DNA from 4 places in the Methylophilus sp. Leaf408 genome. Region 1 is predicted to be linked to each of the others. Evidence: predicted binding sites of a transcription regulator. Region 1 holds the regulator's gene; each other region holds the start of a gene.
What was found. The regulator FliA, encoded in region 1, starts transcription of late flagellar genes. The targets are predictions, from matches to a motif close to CTAAAGTTNNCNNAAANNNTGCCGATANNA.
Positions count from the first base shown of each region.

Region 2: a site for FliA is predicted at 836-865, ahead of flgM (flagellar biosynthesis anti-sigma factor FlgM). Genes of this name have one in related genera too.
Region 3: a site for FliA is predicted at 838-867, ahead of flgK (flagellar hook-associated protein FlgK). Genes of this name have one in related genera too.
Region 4: a site for FliA is predicted at 961-990, ahead of LPA26_RS02070 (flagellin). Genes of this name have one in related genera too.

Region 1 is NZ_CAKASK010000001.1:802,428-804,634, reverse strand. It holds gene LPA26_RS03545 (flagellar motor protein MotB) at 1-242, opposite strand, end outside; gene LPA26_RS03540 (flagellar motor protein) at 242-994, opposite strand; gene LPA26_RS03535 (RNA polymerase sigma factor FliA) at 994-1,731, opposite strand; gene LPA26_RS03530 (hypothetical protein) at 1,748-2,207, opposite strand, start outside.
Region 2 is NZ_CAKASK010000001.1:505,382-507,588, forward strand. It holds gene flgA (flagellar basal body P-ring formation chaperone FlgA) at 1-765, shown strand, start outside; gene flgM (flagellar biosynthesis anti-sigma factor FlgM) at 928-1,245, shown strand; gene LPA26_RS02240 (flagella synthesis protein FlgN) at 1,250-1,732, shown strand; gene LPA26_RS02245 (ATP-binding cassette domain-containing protein) at 1,831-2,207, opposite strand, start outside.
Region 3 is NZ_CAKASK010000001.1:496,244-498,450, reverse strand. It holds gene flgJ (flagellar assembly peptidoglycan hydrolase FlgJ) at 1-691, shown strand, start outside; gene flgK (flagellar hook-associated protein FlgK) at 937-2,207, shown strand, end outside.
Region 4 is NZ_CAKASK010000001.1:475,727-477,933, reverse strand. It holds gene LPA26_RS02070 (flagellin) at 1-758, opposite strand, end outside; gene aepX (phosphoenolpyruvate mutase) at 1,269-2,207, shown strand, end outside.

The DNA.
Region 1 (2,207 bases):
ATGGCGCTCAGGTTTTGCAAAGAGGATGGGTTTTCAGTATTCAGCGATGGCGCTTGGCTAGGATTACCCTGAAAAGCATTCACTACCGAATTGGATAATGTCTGGTATTTGTTCAGGTTAATCGTTGATGTGGCATACATCACCACAAAAAAAGCGAACAGCAGGGTGATGAAATCCGCATACGAAATCAGCCACCTGTCGTGGCTTTCATCATCGTCATCGTAGATCTTACGCCTGTACATCACGACTCCCGCAGGCGCAAATAGGCTTCCAGACGTTCACTGACCAGTTTCGGATTATCGCCTCTGGCGATAGAAACCCAGGCATTCAGGAGCATTTCACGGCGTGAGATTTCATGCTGGATATGGCCCTTTAGCTTATTGGCAATCGGCAGGAAAACCAGGTTGGCCAATGCCACACCGTAGATGGTTGCCACAAAAGCCACCGCAATACCGCTACCGATTTTGGCAGGATCTGAAAGATTTTCCATGACGTGAATCAGACCGAGTACCGCGCCCAGAATACCTACTGTTGGCGCATAACCACCGGCAGCCGACCAGATTTTGGCGGCATCGCGCTCTTGCACTTCAAAGTAATACATATCAATGGCACACACTTCGCGGATGCGGTCAGCCGGTGTACCGTCTACCAGCAATTGCAAGCCTTTGCGTACGAAAGGATCTTGCTCGCGCTTGATCTGGCTTTCCAGGGATAAGACACTTTCCTTACGAGCCTGCAAACTCCATTGGTTAATGCGCTGGGCCAGCTTGTGACGGTCGTCTTCAGGATGTACGAATACCCAGCGCAGCATGCGCAGGCCTTTGATAAATGTTTTCAGTTCGGTTTGCAGCAAGACTGCACCGACCGTGCCCAGCATGACCACCACAAACGCTGACGGTTGCATCAGCGATTTAAGGTGTCCCCCTTCAATCGTTTGACCCAGCACCAGGCCGGCGAGGGCGATAAGCAGGCCTGCCAGGCTACCCCAATCCATCAGGAGACTCCGGTCCAGGATTTGTCACGCATTGACGCACGCAAGCGGGCCACGGCCTGGCTATGCAGCTGGCAGACACGTGATTCTGACACATTCATAATGGCGCCTATCTCTTTAAGGTTCAGTTCCTGTTCGTAGTAAAGGCCCATCAACATTTTTTCTCGATCTGGCAAATTATCGATGGAGTCAATCAACGCCTCGCGGAAATCGCTTTCCAGCAAGGATTTAACCGGGTCATTGCTGTCATCATCCACAAAGCGGTCTAGGAAGTGCTCGCCACCACCATCGTCATCATGAAAATCTTCATAATAAATAAGCTGGTGACCCTGACAGTCGCTCAATACATCATAGTAGTCTTCGAGACTGAAATTCATGTGTTTGGCGATTTCTGATTCGGTAGGCGGGCGGCCCAACTTTTGTTCTAGCTGTTGCACGGCTACTTCGATATCTCGCATGTTTTTGCGGATACCACGCGGCAGCCAGTCGGCGCCACGTAATTCATCCAACATGGCGCCGCGCACACGTTGTGAGGCATAGGTCTCAAACTGCGCACCGTGCGTATCTTCATAACGTTGAATAGCATCCATCAGGCCTATCATCCCGGCCTGCACCAAATCATCGACCTCCACGCAAGAGGGCAATTTTGATTTCAGCTGGTATGCCATTTTCTTGACCAGGCCGCTATGCTGCTTGAGCATCTGGTCAGTATTGTTAGTTTTGCCTTTAGCGGTATACATGTTATCCCTCTTTACTCTAGGCAGCAGCCAGTGACGACGTGCTTACACGTTGATCCAGGCTTCTGGCAATTGCCTTGAATGCCAGTGCAGACTGCGTTGCCGGAGATGGCTCCAGGCCATGGCGGTTTTTCAAGCCATGGGCTTGAATATTTTCTGTCTTTTGTAGCACTTTATTTTCAGGAATAGCGCCCAGAAAACTCAGGGAGATTCCCAGGAACTGCTGGCAGACTTGGTTCAGTCGCATAAAATATTGCTGGCCCTGCTCATGGCTGGAATCCGTCACCACTACGCTTAATGGCAATTGCCCATGCTGCTGGCAAAGGCGCTTGATTGTCATGTAAGCCGATTTAATGGCTGCTTCATTACGCCCCATCTGCAACACTAATGTATGTTGTGCCATCACGGGCAATATCAGGGTCTGGTCAAGCGGATCTAATAATGCTTCTATCATCACGGTATCGTAGTCATACGCAAGT
Region 2 (2,207 bases), 300 kb from region 1:
AAACCTCGTCTGCTTACCATTTTTGCTGCAGTGATTCCAGGCCTGATCTGGCTTTTTGCTTGCCACGTGCAAGCCGCCGATCGTGTGCCGAATGCTGCGGTTGCCACTAACCAGCGGCTGGCATTGCCGGCTGCGAGTGATATGCACTCGCGTGTTTATCAGACGGTGATGCAGTATGTGCAAGGTCAGACGCAGGGCTATCCAGGTAAAGTGAATATTGAAATCCAGCCATTGGATAACCGTATCCGTATCGCGGACTGTGACCTGATGGAAGGATTTAACGTGCAGGGCGCACGCTTGTGGGGTAAAACGCACATTGGGGTGCGCTGTTTGCAATCAGCAACCAAGCCGTGGACGCTATATGTACAAGCGGATGTGCAAGTATGGGGCGAATATGCGGTGATTGGTTTACCGGTCAGCCAGGGATCACCCGTGCAAGCGTCAGATATCGTGATGCAAACCGGTGATATAACCAAGTTACCTGCAGGGATTATTACTGATGTCTCTATGCTGGAAGGTAAAAAAGCATCATTGAATATGCCGTTGGGTACAGTGCTCAGACCAGAGTTGCTCAAAGCAATGCCAGTCATCATGCAGGGACAAATGGTTCAGTTAAACAGCCGTGGTGAAGGATTTGTGATCTCTGCAGATGGAACCGCCATGCAAACTGCCAACGTTGGTCAGGTGGTAGATGTGAAGGTAAGTAATGGTCAGATCATTAAAGGTGTCGCGCAAGCTTCAGGGAAAGTAGATGTACGTTTTTAGTCTGCGCCACAACTTTTAAAGCTAAAAATGCTTGTTGATCATAAACTTGAGATAAAAAGTATATTCAGCACTAAAGTTCGCTTAAACTATGCCGATAGTACTGTTAACAATTGAGGGTTTTCGACACCCTTACATCCAGACAAACAGAAGCAGAGGTGCGGCATGAATATTTCAGACTCTATTAAAAAACTTGGTACCGTTGATAAACCAGTGCTCGATAAAAGCACTAATAGCAAAAGTAGCGAAAAAACTACCAGCGCTTCCGGCAACCCCAGCACAGATAATGTGACGTTGTCTGCAGCTTCGGTGCAGTTGCAATCACTGGAAGCCGGTTTGGCAAACGGTGAAGTTTTCGACACTAATAAAGTTGATGAAATCAAAGCGGCTATTGCCCGTGGCGATTTCTCGGTAGACACCGCCAAAGTGGCGGATGGTTTGCTGCAAACAGTTAAAGATTTAATAAAACCGAATAAAGGATGATGCTATGAGTCATGCAGATCGAACTTCAGTTCCGGCCATTAGTTTTGAGGCAGATGCCACCCTGGTGGCCGAGTTGGTTAACGATTTGCATAACGAGCAAACGGCATTGATCTCTGCCGACCTGGATATCATTGAGCAAATGGTAGACAAGCGGGTAGGGCTCCTGCAAGCCTTGGGTGAAGCAGCCAACCAACGCTACTCAGCACTCGCGGCGGCAGGGTTTGAAGCCAATGAGAACGGGATGTCCAAATGGCTGGAGTTGCTTTCAAGCCCTGCCATCGATGATGCCTGGGTAAATTTCCAGCGGCAATTGGCGCAAGCGAAAGAGCTCAATCGCCTGAATGGTGTGCTGATCAATAAACATTTTCAACGCAACCAGGAAAAACTGGATGCCCTGCAAGGTAAAGCCGCAAATAACACACAGCTTTACGGCAAAAACGGTCAGGCGCATGGTGGCAATAGTTCACGCGCAAGCTTCTCTGTTTAAGCTTTGGATTTATAAAAAAGCCGAATCGGTATGATTCGGCTTTTTTATTGTCGAGATGGCAGTGTAATTAAATGAAGCCAAGGTTAAATAGAATTGGATTAACGCGCACTTTCCAGTATTTCCCAACGCTCCAGCTTTTGCATGACTAATGTTTCAATTTCGCTCAGTCTTTCCTGTAGTGTTTTCGCTAGCTCTGGTGTCTGTTTATAAATATCAGGCTGCGCTAATTGTGTTTGAATGTCTGATTGCTCTTGCTCTAACAATTCAATCTCTTCAGGTAAGGTCTCGAGCTCGCGTTGCTCCTTGAAGCTCAAGCTTTTGCGTGTCGTTTCCTTAGGCATGGCTGCTGATGCTGGCGCGGCCGATGCTTTTTGTGTGGCAGCGGGTTTTTGATTGCGATCCTGGCTAAATCTTAACCAGTCATCATATCCACCACCAAATTCCGTCAATTTCCCTTGTCCTTCAAACGCAATCA
Region 3 (2,207 bases), 310 kb from region 1:
CTCTAGTGGCACGGCTTCGGGCAAAGCTGTATTGATGCAAGCCGCACAAAAAATCCGTGATGCCTACCAGCAATGGGAAGCTACCAAACCTGAAACTGCCAGTACCGATAATGATACCGCCTGGGCGCGCGGCATTCCTGAACTGCCACCATTGATGGAAGAAACGCAGGAAAATGCGAAAAACTTCACATTGCCGCAAGCTGCACCGTTAGCGTCGGCCATGAGCGAAGTCGCCAGCAAAACCCAGCAATTTATCCAGCGCATGTTACCGCATGCCCAGGCTGCCAGTAGTGATTCCGGTATCCCGGCTAAATTCATGATCGGCCAGGCCGCACTGGAAAGTGGCTGGGGAAAACACGAAATCAAGACCACTAACGGTGTGAATAGTCATAACCTGTTCGGTATCAAAGCGGATGCCAGCTGGAAAGGCAAAGTGGCGAACAGTGTCACTACCGAGTACATCAATGGCGTCAAGGAAACCCGCGTAGAAAAATTCCGCGCCTATGACAGTTACAGCGATGCCTTCAAAGACTATGCAAAACTGATTTCACAAAATCCGCGCTACGAAAAAGCCATGAATAACACGCACGATGCCAGCGCTTACGCGCATGAACTACAACGTGCGGGTTACGCCACAGATCCGCAATACGGCAAAAAACTGACTCAGGTGATCAAGCATCTGCAAAGTTAGTATGAAGGGAACACGGGATCATTGATTGATCGAGATGTAGTGCAAGAAGCACGGAACGCTGAAATATCTAGCATAAGTTATACAGCTAGGTTTCGAGTATCGGGCAACGCAGCAGTTCTCTCGCACAGACATTTATTCCCTGTTTACTAAAGAATTAGAAAAAACTGCCGTTAGGCTAAATAACTGTAACTTTACATACGTGTCGAACACTCTGCAGGGTGCAGGCACATGAGGACTCCAACATTATGTCCAACATATTGAATATCGGCAAAAGTGCATTAAACGCAGCCCAGATCGGGATTGCCACCACTGGCCACAACATTGCTAACGCGTCTACCCCGGGATACACCCGACAGGTGATCGTGCAGGCGGCATCACAGGCGCAAAACTTTGGCTATGGCTTTGTCGGCCAGGGCACGGATATCACCGGTATCAACCGTGTCTACAACGAGACGCTGGCTAAACAGTTGCTGACGACCACGTCAACCAGCAACGCCAGCTCTGCCTATTACAACAGCATCAATGAAATCAACGGCTTGCTCTCGGACGCCAATGCCGGTCTGAGCCCGGTCATGACCAAGTTTTTCAGTGCCATCAGTGCGGCAGCTGCTAATCCGACCGATGTAGCGACCAGGCAGACAGTGATCTCTTCTGCAAACTCATTGCTGAACCGTTTTTCGGCAATGAACTCTCGTCTGGACGATATACGCCAGAGCCTGAATACCCAGGTGTCGGCCAGTGTGACCAGCATCAACAGCTACGCAACACAGATTTCGCAATTGAATCAGGTCATCGAAAAGGCAACCAGCACCACGGGCAACCCTCCTAATGACCTGCTTGACCAGCGCGACCTGCTATTGTCCAAGCTCAGCGAGCAAGTCAAGACAAACGTCGTCAAGCAGAGCAATGGCAACTATGATGTTTTCATAGGCAATGGTATGCCGTTAGTGGTCGGTGATGACACTTATCAGCTTTATACGCAGGCCAACCCTACCGCGCCTAATCGCCTTGAGATTGCTTATGGCGATAGAAGTGCGCCGAAAATTATAGATGGTTCATCCCTGGGTGGTGGCTCTCTGGGGGGGCTACTGACATTCAGAAATGAAACCCTGGATTCCGTCCAGAACCAGATAGGGCAACTGGCCGTCACGCTGGCCACCCAATTCAATGAAATGCAGCAACAGGGTTATGACCTGAATGGTAACGCCGGGGTTGCTTTATTTAATGTACCGCAACCTGTCGCTACCAGCAGCACCAGTAATATAGATAAAACCAAGCAGGCGACTGCCACTTTCGTGCCTGGGCAATCGCAGCAGGTCACCAGCAGTGACTACACGCTGAAATATACCGGTGGCCAGTACAACATTATCCGTAACAGCGATAAAGTGGTGACCAGCACTGCTACCCTGCCCATCACGGTGGATGGCATTGAATTCAATGTCAACACGAGCACCCCGGTCGAAGGTGATGAATATATGATACGCCCCACCCAGGGTGCGGCGAGCAAGATCACGCT
Region 4 (2,207 bases), 330 kb from region 1:
TTCGCCTGAGCCAACATTGCTGTACCAGCTTGTTGCAGGATCTGTGCACGTGTCATCTTCGCTGTTTCTGAAGCAAAGTCGGCATCCATGATACGAGACTTGGCAGCAGACATGTTCTCAGACGAAATTTGCAGGTTGCTGATCACAGATTCAAAACGGTTTTGGTAAGCACCCAATGTCGCACGGTTGGTGTTCACTGTATCCAGTGCCGCATCGATCGCTGTCAGTGCAGCAGAAGCAGAAGCTGCTGTAGACAGGGAACCAGACATACTTACCGCAGCTACAGAGCTAACGCTGATAGTGTCAGATGCATCTGCACCTACCTGGAACTGATAGCCCTGACCTAAAGCTGGCTCACCGTTGAACTTGGTGGCAGTGCTCAAGCGGGTCAATTCTGAAGACAGTTGTGAGAATTCAGCATTCAGGTTTGCACGGTCACCAGAGCTATAAGAACCGTTAGCAGCCTGTACAGCCAGTTCACGCATACGTTGTAAAGCGTCAGTACCTTTGCTCAAACCACCTTCAGCAGTTTGCAGGAAAGAAATCGCGTCGTTAGAGTTACGAACCGCTACATCCATACCGCGGATTTGTGCGTCCATACGTGTAGCAATTGCCAAGCCAGCAGCGTCATCTTTAGAACTGTTAATGCGCAGACCTGAAGACAAACGTTGAATCGATTGATTCATGCTTGATTGTGAAGCACTCAGGTTACGTTGTGCGTTTAAAGATGCAATGTTTGTGTTAATTACAGCAGCCATGTTATTTCTCCTTGAGAGTCGTATATCCAGTTAAGTGTCAAATCGTCGTATTACTATTACTTCAACGTTGATTCGCTTACTACTTACTAAATCTTGCTAATTCATCGTTGTTGTTTATGTTATCGACCGCTTCCGAAATTTCTTTAATGTTGCATTTAAAATTTCTTTTTTTACATCTTTACATCGGTCGAGCACTTGTTTCTGTTAACGACGGCTCTTCGGAGTTCTTTAATCCTTGTTTAAATTTAATGGTTATAAATTCAATTTGACCTATTTTAAATAAGGCCCGCCCAAACTCATTTGCGGAGTTAGCCGTGAATCACCTCTTAATTTATTTAACTAGCTGATGCGATATCTGCCTGAAAAGCAACCTTATATATAGATAAGGATTTAAAGGTACTTTAAGGCGTTTTTCACACAATTAATTTCATGCCCTGCACTTCATAATTCCTACAGATGTTCAGCTCGCCTTTCTGGCGGATGTGAACAAGGCATATATAGGAGTGTTGCATGGCATCAGTTTATGTAGGTATGACGGTAGATATTCTGCATCACGGACATATCAATATCATCGAGCAGGCAAGAAAGTACGGCGATGTCACGATTGGTTTATTGTCGGATGCGGCTGTGGCAGATCACAAACGCTTGCCCTACCTGACTTATGATCAACGTAAATCTATCGTTGAGAATATTCGCGGTGTGGTCAATGTCGTGCCACAGGACGAATGGGACTACGCACCCAACCTGCTGAAACACAAGCCTGACATCATGGTGCATGGTGATGACTGGCTGGATGGTCCATTACTGCCTTATCGTGAACGCGCCCGCGCAGCACTGGCTGAATATGGCGGCCATCTGATCGAGATTCCTTATACCCGCGGCATCTCATCCAACGAGATGCTGGGCCAGATACAGACGCTGGGGACCACGCCGGATATCCGCCGCCGTACCTTAAAAAGATTGCTGGCTGCCAAACCGATTTCGCGTTTTATTGAAGCACATAACCCTATCTCGGCCCTCATTGCAGAGCATGCGATCGCCCAACGCAATGGCAAGAACTGCCAGTTCGATGGTTTCTGGTCCAGTTCACTGACAGACTCCACTGCGCGCGGCAAACCGGATATTGAAGCACTGGAGATCAACAGCCGTTTATCCAATATCAACGATATTTTCGATGTCACGACCAAACCATTGGTGATGGACGCTGATACCGGCGGCAAGCTGGAGCACTTTGAACTTAATGTGCGCAGCATGGAACGCCTTGGTATTTCCGCCACCATCATTGAAGACAAGATAGGCTTAAAAAAGAATTCTCTGTTTGGCAATGAGGTTACGCAATTGCAGGATGACATTCAACCCTTCTGCGACAAGATCGCCGCCGGCCGTGCCGCCCGTGTCAGTGATGACTTTATGGTGATTGCACGTATCGAAAGCCTGATCCTGGAAAAA